3 regions of the Dickeya parazeae Ech586 genome follow, and region 2 is predicted to be linked to each of the others. Evidence: predicted binding sites of a transcription regulator. Region 2 holds the regulator's gene; each other region holds the start of a gene.
What was found. The regulator PurR, encoded in region 2, represses purine synthesis genes. The targets are predictions, from matches to a motif close to CANGCAAACGTTTGCNTG.
Positions count from the first base shown of each region.

Region 1: a site for PurR is predicted at 3,678-3,695, ahead of purH (bifunctional phosphoribosylaminoimidazolecarboxamide formyltransferase/IMP cyclohydrolase). Genes of this name have one in related genera too.
Region 3: a site for PurR is predicted at 3,692-3,709, ahead of DD586_RS17465 (nucleoside-specific channel-forming protein Tsx). Genes of this name have one in related genera too.

Region 1 covers NC_013592.1:272,509-278,565, forward strand. The annotation lists gene DD586_RS01220 (DUF1481 domain-containing protein) at 1-527, shown strand, start outside; gene purD (phosphoribosylamine--glycine ligase) at 627-1,916, opposite strand; gene purH (bifunctional phosphoribosylaminoimidazolecarboxamide formyltransferase/IMP cyclohydrolase) at 1,932-3,521, opposite strand; rRNA gene DD586_RS01235 (16S ribosomal RNA) at 4,130-5,672, shown strand; tRNA gene DD586_RS01240 (tRNA-Ile) at 5,742-5,818, shown strand; tRNA gene DD586_RS01245 (tRNA-Ala) at 5,936-6,011, shown strand.
Region 2 covers NC_013592.1:1,887,237-1,893,293, forward strand. The annotation lists gene DD586_RS08285 (riboflavin synthase) at 100-756, shown strand; gene cfa (cyclopropane fatty acyl phospholipid synthase) at 891-2,042, opposite strand; gene purR (HTH-type transcriptional repressor PurR) at 2,466-3,491, opposite strand; gene cydH (cytochrome bd-I oxidase subunit CydH) at 3,877-3,966, shown strand; gene DD586_RS08300 (C40 family peptidase) at 4,070-5,074, opposite strand; gene DD586_RS08305 (Grx4 family monothiol glutaredoxin) at 5,405-5,755, shown strand; gene rnt (ribonuclease T) at 5,853-6,057, opposite strand, start outside.
Region 3 covers NC_013592.1:4,012,689-4,018,745, forward strand. The annotation lists gene DD586_RS17450 (amino acid permease) at 534-1,880, shown strand; gene ampE (beta-lactamase regulator AmpE) at 1,990-2,844, opposite strand; gene ampD (1,6-anhydro-N-acetylmuramyl-L-alanine amidase AmpD) at 2,851-3,411, opposite strand; gene DD586_RS17465 (nucleoside-specific channel-forming protein Tsx) at 3,828-4,691, shown strand; gene nadC (carboxylating nicotinate-nucleotide diphosphorylase) at 4,876-5,766, shown strand; gene ppdD (prepilin peptidase-dependent pilin) at 6,028-6,057, shown strand, end outside.

The DNA.
Region 1 (6,057 bases), 1.6 Mb from region 2:
AGGACGACACGCCACAACATCTCACCACGCTGGTGACGGTATTCAGTTCGTTGCAAGGCAACGATGTCAAAACAACCCTGTATCGCTTCCAGCAGGGCGTATTGCGCGAGGTGCAGCAAACGGCTACTTCGCCGTCACAGGGAGAAGTCAGACTGCGTTTTGATCAGTCTGGAAATGTGAGCTTTATGCAGCGCCAGTTGCCGGACCGACGGGAATCTCTGTCGGAAGACGATATTGCGTTGTATCAGTTTGACGCCCGACGTTTGCTGGCGCTAAGCGATTCGCTGCGAACGGGTAAGGTGTCACTGATGCAAGGGCACTGGAAGGCAGGTCAGGTGACCACATGCGATGGAAAAACGGTACGCCCCGATTTCGACCGCGCTTCACTGGCCTGGATTGCTCAACAGAACGAACATGCTGGTGGACCACTTGGCATCGCCTGGCTGGAGTCGCCGGAAGGTACGCAATTGTTGCAGGTAGCCGAAGCCGATTTTTGCCGCTGGGAGCCGACCGCTGAAACGTGGTAGTTAACCCGGTAGTCAGGGAATGCTGGCCCAGGGAAGATCGGGTGCCATAAAACAAAAAATAAGGGGCCGCAGCCCCTTGTTAACGCGGAATACTGGCAGTCAGGCTTTCTGTTCGCGAGCGATGGCACGATAGCCGATATCGCTGCGGCAGAAGCTGCCTTCCCAATGGATGGGTTTAGCCAGTTCGTAAGCGCGTTGCTGCGCATCGGCAACGCTGTGCCCCAGTGCTGTCACGCACAACACGCGTCCGCCGTTAGTCACCACATCGTCGCCATTAAGCTTAGTACCGGCATGGAACACTTTTCCGTCGGTTGCTTCCTGGGTTGGCAGGCCGGAAATGACGTCACCGGTGCGGTAATCCCCCGGATAGCCGCCAGCGGCCAACACCACACCCAGTGATGGACGGGCATCCCAGTCAGAGGTTTTCTCATCCAGTTTGTCGTCGCACGCCGCCAGACAGAGTTCCACCAGATCGGATTTCAGACGCAGCATGATAGGTTGCGTTTCCGGGTCACCGAAACGGCAGTTGAATTCAATCACCTTCGGCTGACCATCCGGGGAAATCATCAGGCCTGCGTACAAGAATCCGGTATACACATTGCCTTCGGCTGCCATGCCGCGCACGGTTGGCCAAATAATCTGATCCATGACCCGCTGGTGGACGTCATCTGTCACCACCGGTGCCGGTGAGTAAGCGCCCATACCACCGGTGTTAGGGCCGGAATCCTGGTCACCTACACGTTTGTGATCCTGACTGGTCGCCATCGGCAGTACGTGTTCGCCATCCACCATGACGATGAAGCTGGCTTCTTCGCCATCAAGAAACTCTTCGACCACGATACGGTGACCGGCATCGCCAAACGCATTACCCGCCAACATATCGGTGGCCGCGTTTTCCGCTTCTTCCAGCGTCATGGCAACGATCACACCTTTACCCGCAGCGAGACCGTCTGCTTTGATAACAATCGGTGCACCTTTGCGACGGATATACTCCAGCGCCGGTTCAATCTCGGTGAAATTTTGGTATTCCGCGGTTGGAATATGCTGGCGAGCCAGAAAGTCCTTGGTAAAGGCTTTGGAACCTTCTAACTGGGCTGCCGCCTGCGTTGGGCCGAAAATCTTCAGGCCGGCGGCGCGGAATGCGTCGACGACACCGATGACCAGCGGCGCTTCCGGGCCAACGATAGTCAGGCCAATCGCGTTCTGGCGAGCGAAATCCAGTAATGCCGGGATGTCTGTCGCGGCGATATTCACGTTTTCCAGCGCAGGTTCCAGAGCGGTGCCCGCATTACCTGGTGCAACATAGACTTTATCAGCCAACGGAGACTGGGCTGCTTTCCAGGCCAGTGCGTGTTCGCGACCACCATTACCAATAATCAAAATATTCATTGTTGTAGCCCCGGATTAATGACGGAAGTGACGCATGTCGGTAAACAGCATCGCAATGCCGTGCTCGTTAGCAGCGGCGATGACTTCGTCATCGCGAATGGAACCGCCAGGTTGAATCACGCAAGTGATACCAACGGCAGCAGCGGCATCGATGCCATCACGGAACGGGAAGAACGCGTCGGATGCCATCACGGAACCCTTCACTTCCAGCCCTTCGTCACTGGCTTTGATACCTGCGATCTTGGCCGAGTAAACGCGGCTCATTTGACCGGCGCCGATACCGATAGTCATGTTATCGCGTGCATAAACAATGGCGTTGGATTTAACGAATTTCGCTACTTTCCAGCAGAACAGGGCATCACGCAGTTCGGTCTGCGTTGGCTGGCGTTCGGTGACTACGCGTAGTTGAGCGGCGTCTACCATGCCTAAATCGCGATCCTGCACCAGCAGGCCACCGTTGACGCGTTTGAAATCCAGTCCAGAAACACGTTGTTGCCACTGGCCGCAGATCAGTACACGGACGTTTTGCTTGGCGGCGGTAACCTTCAGCGCAGCATCGCTGGCGGCAGGCGCAATAATCACTTCAACGAACTGACGACTGATAATGGCTTGCGCGGTGGCTTCATCCAACTCGCGGTTAAAGGCGATGATCCCGCCAAACGCCGATGTCGGGTCAGTTTTGTAAGCGCGCTCATAAGCGTCCAGAATCGAATCACCGATTGCCACGCCGCAGGGGTTGGCATGCTTAACGATAACGCAGGCTGGTTCGGCGAATTCTTTCACGCATTCCAGTGCGGCATCGGTATCCGCGATATTGTTGTAGGAAAGGGCTTTACCCTGTACTTGTTGAGCGGTAGCCACCGATGCCTCAGAGATATGCTCTTCTATATAGAAGGCGGCTTGCTGGTGGCTGTTTTCACCGTAGCGCATATCCTGCTTTTTAATGAAGTTCAGGTTTAGCGTACGAGGGAAACGACCAGCAGGCTGGGTGGTGTCGCCGTGGTAGGCCGGAACTTTGCTGCCAAAATAGTTGGCGATCATGCTGTCGTAAGCTGCCGTATGCTCGAATGCCTTGATAGCCAGATCAAAACGGGTTTCATAAGTCAGAGAACCGTCGTTGGCATCCATCTCCTCGATGATTGCCGTGTAGTCACTGCTTTTAACGACAATCGCCACGTCATTATGGTTCTTGGCAGCGGAGCGCACCATTGTCGGGCCGCCGATATCAATATTTTCTACGGCGTCTTCCAGCGTACAGTCGGCTTTAGCGACGGTCTGGGCAAATGGGTAGAGATTGACGACCACCATATCGATTGGCTGGATATGATGCTGAGCCATAACGGCATCATCCTGACCGCGACGGCCCAGAATACCGCCATGCACTTTGGGGTGCAGAGTTTTGACGCGTCCGTCCATCATTTCCGGAAAGCCTGTGTAATCGGAAACCTCTGTTACCGGCAGACCCGCATTGGCCAGCAGGCGAGCTGTGCCCCCGGTAGAGAGCAGTTCAATGCCACGCTGTGACAAAGACTGGGCAAATTCAACGATACCGGCTTTATCAGATACGCTGAGCAAAGCACGACGGATAGGACGACGTTGTTGCATGATGGTTTGATCCCCTGACTAGGTTCTTACTTTAAAGAGCGTTACGTGAATCGTTACGTGAATAGTGACAGTCATATAAAGAAAAATACGGATTGAGTCGCCAATATTCAGCTAACGCACCCACGAATATGTGTCATTCATCAGGGGAGGAATTGTAGCGAAAACGTTTGCGTGATGCTCGCCAAATTTCAAAAAATGCCAGGGTTGTGGATAACTCTGTGCAAAATAAGGTATAAGCTGGCCTTTTGCTGTGGAATGCAGCGAACGCGCGATTTAATCAAAAATACCGGTTGCGGTCAGCGAGGAACGCCCTATAATGCGACCCCACTGACACGGCAACAGCGGCAACGCAGCGCGGTGTCAGGAAGCGGAAACGAAAATAATCGTTGACACTTCATGAGGAAAGCGTAGTATACGCCACCTCGCGACAGCAGGCTCAGGCCGGTCGCACTGCTCTTTAACAATCAATCAGACAATCTGTGTGGGCACTCGCAGGACGCTTCACTAAAAAATTAGTGAAAGTCTTGAAGAGTGACAACAGTTAATTCATTACGAATAAACAGTAAATTCTTTGAGCACCGTTTTCTTCGGAAAACACATCAAACTTTAAATTGAAGAGTTTGATCATGGCTCAGATTGAACGCTGGCGGCAGGCCTAACACATGCAAGTCGGGCGGTAGCACAAGGGAGCTTGCTCCCTGGGTGACGAGCGGCGGACGGGTGAGTAATGTCTGGGAAACTGCCTGATGGAGGGGGATAACTACTGGAAACGGTAGCTAATACCGCATAACGTCGCAAGACCAAAGAGGGGGACCTTCGGGCCTCTTGCCATCGGATGTGCCCAGATGGGATTAGCTAGTAGGTGAGGTAAAGGCTCACCTAGGCGACGATCCCTAGCTGGTCTGAGAGGATGACCAGCCACACTGGAACTGAGACACGGTCCAGACTCCTACGGGAGGCAGCAGTGGGGAATATTGCACAATGGGCGCAAGCCTGATGCAGCCATGCCGCGTGTGTGAAGAAGGCCTTCGGGTTGTAAAGCACTTTCAGCGGGGAGGAAGGGAGCAGGGTTAATAACCCTGTTCATTGACGTTACCCGCAGAAGAAGCACCGGCTAACTCCGTGCCAGCAGCCGCGGTAATACGGAGGGTGCAAGCGTTAATCGGAATGACTGGGCGTAAAGCGCACGCAGGCGGTCTGTTAAGTTGGATGTGAAATCCCCGGGCTTAACCTGGGAACTGCATTCAAAACTGACAGGCTAGAGTCTCGTAGAGGGGGGTAGAATTCCAGGTGTAGCGGTGAAATGCGTAGAGATCTGGAGGAATACCGGTGGCGAAGGCGGCCCCCTGGACGAAGACTGACGCTCAGGTGCGAAAGCGTGGGGAGCAAACAGGATTAGATACCCTGGTAGTCCACGCTGTAAACGATGTCGATTTGGAGGTTGTGGTCTTGAACCGTGGCTTCCGGAGCTAACGCGTTAAATCGACCGCCTGGGGAGTACGGCCGCAAGGTTAAAACTCAAATGAATTGACGGGGGCCCGCACAAGCGGTGGAGCATGTGGTTTAATTCGATGCAACGCGAAGAACCTTACCTACTCTTGACATCCAGAGAAGCCTGCAGAGATGCGGGTGTGCCTTCGGGAGCTCTGAGACAGGTGCTGCATGGCTGTCGTCAGCTCGTGTTGTGAAATGTTGGGTTAAGTCCCGCAACGAGCGCAACCCTTATCCTTTGTTGCCAGCACGTAATGGTGGGAACTCAAGGGAGACTGCCGGTGATAAACCGGAGGAAGGTGGGGATGACGTCAAGTCATCATGGCCCTTACGAGTAGGGCTACACACGTGCTACAATGGCGTATACAAAGAGAAGCGACCTCGCGAGAGCAAGCGGACCTCATAAAGTACGTCGTAGTCCGGATTGGAGTCTGCAACTCGACTCCATGAAGTCGGAATCGCTAGTAATCGTAGATCAGAATGCTACGGTGAATACGTTCCCGGGCCTTGTACACACCGCCCGTCACACCATGGGAGTGGGTTGCAAAAGAAGTAGGTAGCTTAACCTTCGGGAGGGCGCTTACCACTTTGTGATTCATGACTGGGGTGAAGTCGTAACAAGGTAACCGTAGGGGAACCTGCGGTTGGATCACCTCCTTACCGAGTAGAAGTGCCTGCGTGGTGTCCACACAGATTGTCTGATGAAGAAGATGAGCAGTAAAACCTTATAGGCTTGTAGCTCAGGTGGTTAGAGCGCACCCCTGATAAGGGTGAGGTCGGTGGTTCAAGTCCACTCAGGCCTACCAACTCTACTTGTCCTTGAAACGTTCACGAACTGCGTTGACGATGTGCTTTTGCACGGAGCGCGACGGGGTATGCAGTGTTTCTGTGGCTAAGCGGGTTGAAAAGGTTGATGCATCTATGGGGCTATAGCTCAGCTGGGAGAGCGCCTGCTTTGCACGCAGGAGGTCTGCGGTTCGATCCCGCATAGCTCCACCATTTACGAATGACTTCAGAGTGTACTGGCAACAGTATGCTGCGAAGT
Region 2 (6,057 bases):
CATAAGTGAACGTCGCCACTGTCGGGCGTCGGCCGCTATGCCGCGCCGCTGTCGTGGGGCGTTCACGCCTATTACTGATCAGGAGGCAAGCTCAACACCATGTTTACCGGTATTGTTCAGGGCACGGCGACCGTCGTGTCCGTCGATGAAAAACCCAATTTCCGCACCCATGTCGTTCAACTGCCCCCCGAACTGTTGCCGGGACTGGAAACGGGCGCATCCGTAGCGCACAACGGTTGCTGCCTGACTGTCACCCATATTGACGACGATCGGGTGAGTTTTGATCTGATTAAAGAGACACTGCGGTTGACCAATCTGGGTGACGTGAAGGTCGGCGATCGGGTTAATGTGGAGCGTGCAGCCAAATATGGCGATGAAATTGGCGGGCATGTCATGTCTGGTCATATCATGTGCACGGCGGAAATCGTGAAAATTCTGACGTCGGAAAATAATCATCAGATCTGGTTCCGGCTGTCTGATGAGTCGCAGATGAAATATGTGTTGCACAAGGGATTTATTGGTATTGATGGTATCAGCCTGACGGTAGGTGAAGTGACCCGTAGCCGTTTCTGCGTGCACCTGATTCCGGAAACGCTGCAACGCACGACGCTGGGGCAAAAACGCCTGGGCGACCGTATCAATATCGAAATTGACCCGCAGACTCAGGCCATTATCGACACGGTTGAGCGTGTTATGGCTCGTCAGGCAGAGCAGCAACAAGCGCTGGCGGCAGAGCTTGCTGCGAAGAGTGAATAAAAGACGCCTGAACGCGTGTTATTCCTGTTAGCCATAATAAAACCGGCAGCCAGACTCCAGACTGCCGGTTTTTGTTTGTGGCTCTTAATTCGTGAGGCGAGGGCGACAGGAGTGGGCGATGTGCCGCCACCCGTTCATCGTGCCACGCGCATACCGCCTTCAATCCCTTCGACACTGAATAACACCTGCCAGAGTTGGATGTTGCGTGCGCGAAACGCACCGGCACAGGCGTTAAGGTAATAACTGAACATCCGCCGGAAGCGCTCGGGGTAGCGTGCTGACAGGGTCGGCCAGTGCTGCTGGAAGCGCTCGTGCCAGGCCATAAGGGTACGGTCATAGTCCGCGCCGAAATTGTGCCAGTCTTCCATGACCAGATAAGGCTCGCTGCGCTGGGCGATATGCTGCACTGAGGGTAAACACCCATTAGGGAAGATGTATTTGTCTATCCAGGCATCGACCTTGAGGCTGGTTTCGTTTGCGCCGATGGTATGCAACAGGAACAAACCGGTGGATTTGAGGTTTTTTCTGACCACCCTGAAGTAAGTATCGTAATTTTTCGGACCGACATGTTCGAACATGCCGACGGAAACGATACGGTCAAACTGCCGATTCAGATCGCGATAGTCCTGTAGCAGAATGGTGACATCCAGATCCTGACAACGTTGTTGCGCCAATGCCTGTTGCTCGCGGGAGATGGTCACACCGGTTACGCTAACACCGTAATGGCGGGCGGCAAATTCGGCCAGACCACCCCAGCCGCAGCCGATATCCAGCAGTGTCATTCCCCGGCGTAACTGCAATTTTTCGCAAATGAGGCGCAGCTTATCTTGTTGTGCCTGCTCCAGGGTTTCGGCTTGTTTCCAGTAACCACAGGAGTACTGCATGTACGGGTCTAGCATCAGGCTAAAAAGATCATTACCGAGGTCGTAATGCTCCTTACCTACAATCCATGCCCGCCGACGCGATTGCAGATTGGTCAGGCGAGCCATCAGTATCCGTAGCGTATCCTGCCAACGCTGGGGCAGTTGCTTCTCCAGCCCGGCGCGTATCGCTCGATGGAAAAACATGTCTAGCCGTTCACATTCCCACCAGCCATCCATGTAACTTTCGCCCAGACCCAGTGACCCGTCACGCAATATGCGCTTGAACAGTTCAGGGTTTTTGACCTGAATATCAAACGGTCGCGAACCGTTAATGGCGATATTCGCGGCCGACAGCATTTCATTAACCAGTTGGAACCAGGGTTGACTGGGGGTACCCAGATCCTCCACGTAAGATGAACTCATAACTTCTCCCTACCTTGCCAGATACATGCGTTATACGGGATAAACCAGACAAATATCGCGATGGAGGGTATTCGATGTACCCATTCCACACGTCATCGTCTATCCCTGAGAGCCTCAGAGGAAAATAAGAGACAAGCCGACACGAAAGGCGTCTACCCCGGCCGTGACAAACGGTGTAACAGTCATTAGTGGGGTAGAAAAAGTAAGGCGATGCGTATTGCTAAAAGCATCGTCTGATCATGGTTATTGTCGTCAATGACAGTGACAAGTGTATGACTGCTTTAACCCGGCGACAAGATTCATCGGGCTAAAGCAGCACATTGCGTTCTATATTAGGGTGCCAGGGAGACACGCTTTAGCGCTCTACGGCGCGGTATAACGGCGGTTGATTCGCCAGCGTGCGATAACGAAATCGTCTGGCTATTAACGGCGATAATCGAGATACGGGCCGTCAGCAACGGAACGGCGCTCGATCAGCGTCGGGTGGACTTCGATGGTTTGCGCTTCCTCGCGTTTGCTGGTGATGCGGTCAAGCAGCATGGAGAACGCCGCCTGTCCCAGCCGTTCCTTAGGCTGATGAATGGTCGTGAGCGCCGGCGTAAAATAGCGGGAGTGGCGTACATTGTCGTAACCGATCACCGAAATATCCTGCGGTACACGCAGGCCCAGTTCATCCGCCGCACAAATCGCTCCCATAGCCATAATATCGCCGCCGCAGAATACCGCGGTCGGTCGCTGCTTTTGCGCCAGAATCTGATGCATGGCTTTGTAGCCGGATTCGGGTTCAAAGTCACCCTGAACCACCCATTCGTCACGCAGGGGGATATCCGCTTCTTTCAGCGCTTTCAGAAAGCCCAAATAACGCCCGCTGCCGGTATTGCGCCCCTGAGAACCGGGGATGGCACCGATATCACGATGCCCGCGCTCAATCAGATAGCGACCGGCCATATACCCACCGGCAAACGCATTATCAATAATGGTATCGGTGAAATCGCTGTGGGCTTCGCCCCAATCCATGACGACCATCGGAATATGGCGATAATCCGCCAGCATTGACAGCAGTTCAGGCGGGTACTCGGCACACATCACCAGCAGGCCATCCACGCGTTTTTGCGCCAGCATGGACAGGTAAGCACGCTGTTTATCCTGATTATTGTGAGAGTTACACAGAATCAACGTGTAACCTCTGGCGTAGCAACTGTTTTCCACCGCTTCGATAATTTCGGCGAAATAGGGTGCTTCGCTGGAGGTCGCCAGCAGCCCGATAGATTTGGTGTGGTTGACTTTCAGGCTTCGGGCCACCGCACTGGGTGAATAATGCAATTCATCAATCGCTGCGCGTACCGCAGCCTTGGTCTCTTCGGCGACGAAACGTGTTTTATTAATCACGTGTGATACGGTTGTGGTTGAAACGCCTGCGCGTTTTGCCACATCTTTAATCGTTGCCATCTAAAGTGACTCCTGAACTCATCTGTTACAGTCGTGGGTCTGTTACAGCAGTAAATATGTTGTTAATCGTTTGCCTGCGTGAATTTTGCTCCTGCTGGACAACAAGGCAACATTTCAGTAGGAGACATGCCGAGGTGTGTAGCTTGAAGGGAGGGCTGACGCTTCGACCAACGCAGTGTACACGGTAAACTGCGGATTTTGGCCGATTTAGAGCAAAAGGGGAAGAGGCAATTCGTGTTATCTCTGTGACGCAGAAATCGGTTTTTTGACTTCAGTCGGGTAATAATAGACCTATACTTTATGTGCTTGCCCATCCGCCGGGATACGGTGTTGATTCAGACATAACGGGATGATGGCGATCATCAGTCATATACAGGAGAATACGATGGATACAAATTTGAAAATGTCGCTGTGTAGTACGTTGGTCGCACTCGTGGTGATCATTGTTTTTAGTTTCACTGCGGTATTGAACTGATAGCAGATCGCCAGTGGTGTAAAAAGAAAACAGAAAAGGGGCTAGTGCCCCTTTTCTCGTTATTCATTAAGCCATTTAGCCGATTGTTATTGACGAATATCCGTTAGCGAATGGTCTTCGGTGTCACCACGCGGCGAGCGCCGACATAATGATCCTGCCAGTAATCTTCACTCAATTTACTGATTTTGATGTCAGAACCCGAGCGCGGTGACTGGATAAAACGACCATTGCCCAGGTAGACGCCAACGTGGTCGGCAGCACCGCGGTTGGTGATACGGAAGAACACCAGGTCACCGCTTTCCAGTTCGCTTTTCTTGATGGGCGCCGCGTCACGCAGGTGGAACATCTCATTGGCTGTGCGCGGAATCGAGATTTTTACCACATCTTTATAGGCGTAATACACCAGCCCGCTGCAATCAAAACCTGAATAAGGCGTTGCGCCGCCCCAATGGTACGGTTTACCGATTTGGCTCATCAGCTTGTTCATGGCAGTCAATTTGGCGTGCTGATAGCGTTTTTGGTGAGCAGCACTGATGGTCAGCGCCGCTTTATCGTGTTTGCCTTTCTTGCTTTTACCATGTGAAGACGTGGCGGCTACCTCATCTTCTTCATCGACCGCCGCTTTACCTTTTTTATGCGCGTTTTTCGCGACCACGAGTTCATGCGCTTTGTGGCTGGTTTTAGCCTGCGCCGGTGTTTCTTTCTTTGCTGCGTCTTTTTTCGTGGTTTTCGCTAATGCAGCCTTAGTGGTATGCGTGCTTTTCTCTGGCTGCGATTTTGTATGGGAGGAATGGGCTGCCGCCGCCACCGACTTTTTGTCCGCAGACTTTTTGTCATTGTGCGACTTCGCGTTTTTATCGTGACTGGCTACGGTTTTGGCTGGCGTAGGCTTTGCGTGTTTTTCCGGTTTTTTGCCGTGGGTCGGCTCCGTGCCTTTTTTGTTAGCATTTTTGGCAACTTTGTTCTTTTTGGATTCATCAAGCGCTTTATTCGCCGTTTCTACACCAGATTTGCGTGGTGGCACTGCCCCGCCGTGCGGATTAGCCAGCGCCAGACCAGAAAATAGATTACTGAAAAATAATAAAAAGAGCGTAATAAATAACCGCATGATAGTTCTGACCGAATGTTGTCCTCAATCGTTCAATCTTTACAGTATTCCCGAAAATGACCTGATAAAAAAGCGGGAGATAGAATAATCCTACTACAAAATAGTGAGAAAACGTTAACAACGGTGTTTGCTGCTTAATTATCCGGCGATTTGGCGTCGCTTTGTACCGTTAGCGCGTCACCCGGATAAAACCCTATAAAAGATAGCGTTTTTTTGTGGCCGTCGCTATCGTTAGAATACAAAACAAAAGAAGCGGTATGCCACGGTTTGCCGCGAGTCATATGAGCGGCTCTTAAGGGCTGCTCATCACGCGCTTGAGGAAGCAATAGAATGACGACAACGACACTTGAAAAAATTCAGCGCCAGATTGCTGAAAACCCGATTCTGCTGTACATGAAAGGCTCTCCCAAACTGCCGAGCTGCGGTTTTTCTGCTCAGGCGGTACAGGCGTTGTCGGCGTGTGGCGAACGTTTTGCCTATGTAGATATTTTGCAGAACCCGGATATCCGCGCCGAATTGCCGAAATATGCCAATTGGCCGACATTCCCGCAGCTGTGGGTGGATGGTGAATTGGTTGGCGGTTGTGACATCGTCATTGAGATGTATCAGCGTGGCGAACTGCAACAGTTGATTAAAGAGACAGCTGACAAATACCGTTCCCAGCAGGAAGACCAGCAGTAATCTTCCTTATCGTCAGGCAGCATTGCGCTGCCTGACGGCCTGTTTATCGTTGTTTTACGCCAGCATAGGTTGGCGTGTGAGCAGTAGTTGTACCGCCTTATCCTTCGTCGACAGCCAGTGGCGCGTCTTCGGTATCGCCGACAGCGCCAGCCAACGGCCAGCCCCCCATCCGTTTCCACCGATTGACCAGTTCACAAAACAGCTGTGCTGTGCGCTCGGTATCGTACAGCGCCGAGTGTGCCTGGCTGGCATCGAAAGGGATTTCCGCGGCAATACAGGCTTTAGCCAACACGGTTTGCCCC
Region 3 (6,057 bases), 2.1 Mb from region 2:
ATCACCTTAGTTTTTAACAAATGCCCAGAATCTTGTAGCAAAAGCACGAATCGTTCAGTGGTATTACCATTTATTAAAGCTCGCCAGTTTTAACTTTTTTGAAACTCGAGTCAGGCAAAGCTGAACCGTTCAACCTGCCATTTAATGAATTTAAAATCACAATAAACGAATAAAAAACCAACAAGTCCAATTCACAGACCATGACCTTATTTTGGCCCTCCCGAACATATCGCGCGTGTATGACATGGAAAAGGCAACGACGTTTCTCCCCCTGTAAACAACGGTAAAAGCGCAAAGCCGTACCGTACAGATGACGGTGATCATGACATCACACTTTTATGTCATGCCTCGCAAGAAATCAGTGCAATTCTGTGCGCATATCACTATTCTCTGACGCGCGATAGCACTGGCGGCGATTTAAGTTTGTCAGCGTCGTAAATATAAAATTACACACACGTAAAAAGACAAACGTGCCAGCCCGCGCCACACCGTCGGTGAACGGTTTGTCTTTTCATCGGCAGAGGGTAAAAAGCATGCAAGATCAACAAGACGGTACGCTACAACGCGGACTGAAAAACCGTCACATACAGTTGATTGCTCTGGGGGGCGCGGTTGGAACCGGGTTGTTCCTCGGTATCGCACAAACGATCAAGATGGCCGGGCCATCCGTTCTGCTGGGCTATGCAATCGGCGGTCTGATTGCGTTTTTCATCATGCGCCAGTTAGGTGAAATGGTGGTGGAAGAGCCGGTTGCCGGTTCATTTAGCCACTTTGCCTATAAATACTGGGGCAACTTCGCCGGTTTCGCTTCCGGCTGGAACTACTGGGTGCTGTATGTGCTGGTGGCGATGGCGGAGCTAAGCGCCGTTGGTATCTATGTACAATACTGGTGGCCGGATATTCCTACCTGGGTGTCCGCTGCAGTGTTCTTTGTCGTGATCAACGCCATTAACCTTGCCAACGTGAAGATGTACGGCGAGCTGGAATTCTGGTTTGCGATTATCAAGGTGGTGGCGATTGTCGGCATGATCGTGTTCGGTGGCTGGCTGTTGCTCAGTGGCCACGGCGGGCCGGACGCATCCATTACCAATCTTTGGGCGCAGGGTGGTTTCTTCCCCAACGGCATCAGCGGTCTGGTGATGGCGATGGCGGTTATCATGTTTTCTTTCGGTGGTCTGGAACTGGTGGGCATTACAGCAGCAGAAGCAGACAAACCGGAAGAGAGCATTCCGCGCGCGACCAATCAGGTCATCTATCGTATCCTGATTTTCTACGTCGGCTCATTAACGGTGCTGCTGTCGCTCTATCCGTGGGGCAAAGTGGTTGAAGGCGGTAGTCCGTTCGTTATGATTTTCCACGCACTGAATAGTGAGCTGGTGGCTAACATCCTGAATATTGTGGTGCTGACTGCGGCGCTGTCGGTATACAACAGTTGCGTTTACTGCAACAGCCGTATGCTGTACGGCCTGGCTAAGCAGGGAAATGGCCCACAATCGCTGCTGAAAGTAGACCGTCGCGGTGTGCCGGTGGTCGCTATCGGCGTATCTGCGCTGGCTACCGCCCTGTGCGTACTAATCAACTATGTGTTGCCGGGCAAAGCGTTTGAGCTGCTGATGGCGCTGGTTGTGTCTGCTCTGGTTATCAACTGGGCGATGATCAGTCTGGCGCATCTGAAATTCCGTGCGACCAAAGACCGCGAAGGCGCGCAGACCCGATTTAAAGCGTTGTGGTTCCCGTACGGCAACTACCTGTGTCTGGCATTTATGGCAGGTATTCTGGTCATCATGTCCCTGACGCCAGGTATCCAGATTTCGGTCTTATTGATTCCTATCTGGTTGCTCGTGCTGGGCATCGGCTATCGTTTTAAAACACGCCAATAACACTTTCCTTTCTTAGAAAAACACCATCCTTTCTCAGTATGGCCGCCGCAGCGGCCATACTGTTTTCATGATGTTCCCATCTTCACAGCAACGTGACTCTCACGATAGGTTAGACCAGCGTACCGTAGATGGTGAGTAACGCCACGACGACAACCAACACCAGCGTCACTTTTTTCGCCAGCGACACTGCCGCTCTCGGGGTAGAAATCGGGTCGCCATGCGGTTCACGTTCAAGTGAAAACTGCGCCAGTTTCGTCAGAACCCAGTACTGAGAAGAGTGTGTGTCCATCATGGCGGCAAACCAGGCGGGCAATGCCTTCTCACCGTGCCCCAGCAACGCATAAGCGGCACCGGCCAACCGTACCGGAATCCAGTCCAACCAATGCAGTAAGGTATCAACCCCCGAATTCGCTCGTTCCAGAGGAGTATGATGACGGGCCAGGCAGCACTGCCGGGCGCGCAACACGGTGTAACCCACCAATGCTACCGGACCATAAGGCCCCGCCGCGACAAACCAGAACAATGGAGCCAGATAAAAGCGGAAATTCAACCACAGCAACGCGTTTTGTAATTCCTTTAAACGTTCACGTTCGCTGCCATCGAGCGGCAGGCCATGAATCAGCGCCAGCTCCTCAGCCATTTCCCGGCAGGCATCCGCCTCACCACGCTGAGCGCTCTGAATATAGCGGTGGTAATGCTGGCGTATTTCACCCGCGCCAATGCACAGCAAGCCAACAGCGATCCACAACAGCAACAGCGGCAAGCCAAACAACCACCCGCTGAGCACCCACTGCGCCGCCAACACCACCGCCATGCCCATAATAGATAACAGCAATGTTTGCACCAGCGATGGGGCGGAAAGATGACGAAACACCCGTTCCAAATGGTGATCCAGTTGCCAGTGGTCGCCACGTTTAAACAACCGCTCCCATCCCAGGACCAACAATAGGCTAAACAACGTCATCTGTGATTACTCCCCTTGTTCTGGTGGTGTCTGCCATAACTGTTGATATCGCGCCCAGTCGAACGCCGGGCCGGGGTCAGTCTTACGACCCGGTGCAATATCACTGTGTCCGGTAATACGTTCAGGCGTAATGCCATAAGTTTCACTCAGCAGGCGGGTAACGTCTGCCAGCCGGGCGTATTGTTCTGTGGTAAATGGCAGCGTATCAGTGCCTTCCAGCTCGATACCAATCGAAAAATCATTACAACGCTCTCGTCCATCAAACTGCGACACGCCGGCATGCCAGGCTCGTTGATCAAATGCCACATACTGTACAATTTCACCGTTACGACGAATCAGGCAATGCGCTGACACCCTCAGGTGGCATATGGACGCAAAATAAGGATGCGTCGTTGCGTCCAGCGTACCGGTAAAGAGTTGGTCGATGTAAGGCCCGCCGAATTCGCCTGGGGGCAAACTGATGTTGTGAATCACCAGCAAAGAAGGCAACTCGCCTTGCGGACGCTCATCCTGATGTGGCGACAAAACGCGTCTGGCCTCTGTCAACCAGCCATGCTCCACTCTCATCACCGCTCCTTTGATTCTTCCTGGCCGTCAAAACACGATCATCACCGGAACACATATTGCCCGGAAACAATCAGATATCGCACCACTAGCGTTAACCGACTGATCGCACTCATCATGCAAACATCTTACCGCATCTGCCCTGTTCCTGACCTGTTAAAAAACCATTCCGGTTTATTCGCGATTGTTCTTTCAACGCCTGCACACAAACCATGATGTTCTGCCCTTCTTCTGGTATGCTGCGCCCCCTCTTTCCGGCAAGCAGTCGACACGTACGCCATAACAAGCAAACGTTTTCGTCTTCTGCCCATCACCGGGAGGTTTTTCAGCAGTTATTTTGTTATTACAGCCCGAATCAATCTGCGCCTCCCCGGCCAACCAAGCCGCTGACGCGCTATCGGGCAACACAGAGAATCGTCATGAAAAAAATCCTTGCCGCCTGTGCAATCAGCACATTGTCATACAGTTTACCCACCGTTGCGGACACTAACGCCCCGCAATACCTCTCGGACTGGTGGCACCAGAGCATCAATGTGGTTGGCAGCTATCACACCCGTTTCGGACCCCAGTTAAACAATGATGTGTATCTGGAATATGAAGCGTTCGCCCGTAAAGACTGGTTTGATTTCTATGGCTATGTTGATGTGCCGAAAACCTTTGGCGCAGGTAATACGCCTGACCGTGGTATCTGGAATAAAGGCTCTCCGCTGTTCATGGAAATCGAACCTCGTTTCTCGATTGATAAACTGACCAACACGCAGTTGGGGTTCGGCCCATTCAAAGAGTGGTATGTCGCTAACAACATTATCTACGATCAGGGTCGTAATAATGACTCGCGCCAGAGCACCTGGTATGTCGGTCTGGGCACCGATATCAATACTGGTACGGATCTGTCGTTGTCCGCCAATATCTACGCCAAATACCAGGGACAGAACTACAGCGCGCCGAATGAAGATCGCTGGGACGGCTACCGTTTTAAAATCAAATACTTTTATCCGATCACATCGTTGTGGGGAGGCAAGCTGACCTATATCGGCTTTACCAACTTCGACTTCGGATCCGACCTGGCTGACGCCGCTGGCCCGTCTCGCACCAGTAACGCCATTGCCTCCAGCCATATTCTGGCGCTGAACTATGACCACTGGCACTACTCCGTCGTTGCCCGTTACTTCCATAACGGCGGCCAGTGGGCTGATGGCACCGAACTGGATTTCGGCCGTGGCCCGTTCAATGTCCGCTCTACAGGGTGGGGCTATTATCTGGTAGCCGGTTACAACTTCTGATCTTTGCTATGATGTATCCCGGCCATGGCCGGGATACGAAAACCCCGCCAGGATGGGTTGTTACTCACCATGTCAGACCTGGCGGGTTGCGCCAACAAAACAAATAATACATTGAATTGAAATAGTTTTTAAAATCACCCATTAACGGGATAGCATACATTCCGGATTCCATCGGAGTAGCATCATGACAACACGCCGTTATAGTCAGGAGCAGCGCCAGGCGGAACTGCTCAGCCGTATTGAGCAAGATATCCCCGCCAGCGTACAGCAGGCATTACGCGAAGACCTGGGGGGAGAAGCCAACCCGGAGCATGACCTCACCGCACAATTGTTACCCAATGACACTGTCGCCAGCGCGGTCATCATTACCCGCGAAGCTGGTATATTCTGCGGTCAGCGCTGGGTAGACGAGGTGTTCCGTCAGTTGGGCAACGTCATCACCATCGACTGGTTGGTTCAAGACGGTGATGTACTGACGGAAAATCAACCGCTGTGCCAGTTGCAGGGGTCTTCCCGTATACTGCTTACCGGTGAACGCACCGCGCTGAATTTCCTGCAAACGCTCTGCGGTGTGGCAACCGAAGTGAGTCGTTATGTCGCACAACTGGCAGGCACGCCTACCCGGTTGCTGGACACGCGAAAAACGCTGCCCGGCTTGCGCACTGCGCTGAAATACGCGGTACTGTGCGGTGGTGGGAGCAATCATCGCCTCGGCCTGGCCGATGCATTCCTGATCAAAGAAAACCACATTATTGCCGCAGGCTCCATCAGGCAGGCGGTTGAAAAAGCCTTCCAGTTGCGTAGCAATGTGCCGGTAGAAGTCGAGGTAGAAACCCTCGACGAACTGCAACAAGCGCTGGGTGCCGGGGCGGACATTATTATGCTGGACAACTTCACGCTGGATGCTATCCGCGAAGCCGTCACCCTGACCGATGGCCGCGCGTTGCTGGAAGTCTCCGGCAACGTGACGTTGCAAACATTGCCGGATTACGCCGCCACCGGTGTCGACTATATCTCGGTGGGCGCGCTGACCAAACATGTGCAGGCGCTCGACCTGTCGATGCGTTTTCGTTAATGCCTGTCGTTGCATTGCGGTGCTCCTCCATCAGCCCGGTGCGCCGGGTTGATGGCGATGCTGTAGCACTATTGGCTCTCTCGCCAACCTTTCCTTAGGTTTACCTCCCCGTTTTGCGAGCCCGCTCGCCTGTTTTTTGTAACACCCTGCTGTAATCCTCCGCAGTTTGCACAACAGGTTCCTGATTAAAAACATTGTGATAGCCAGCATCACTCTCAGTCTCTACCCTGCCATCACCAGCCACACCAGGGAACCAATAACATGACACAACAAGGATTTTCACTGATTGAA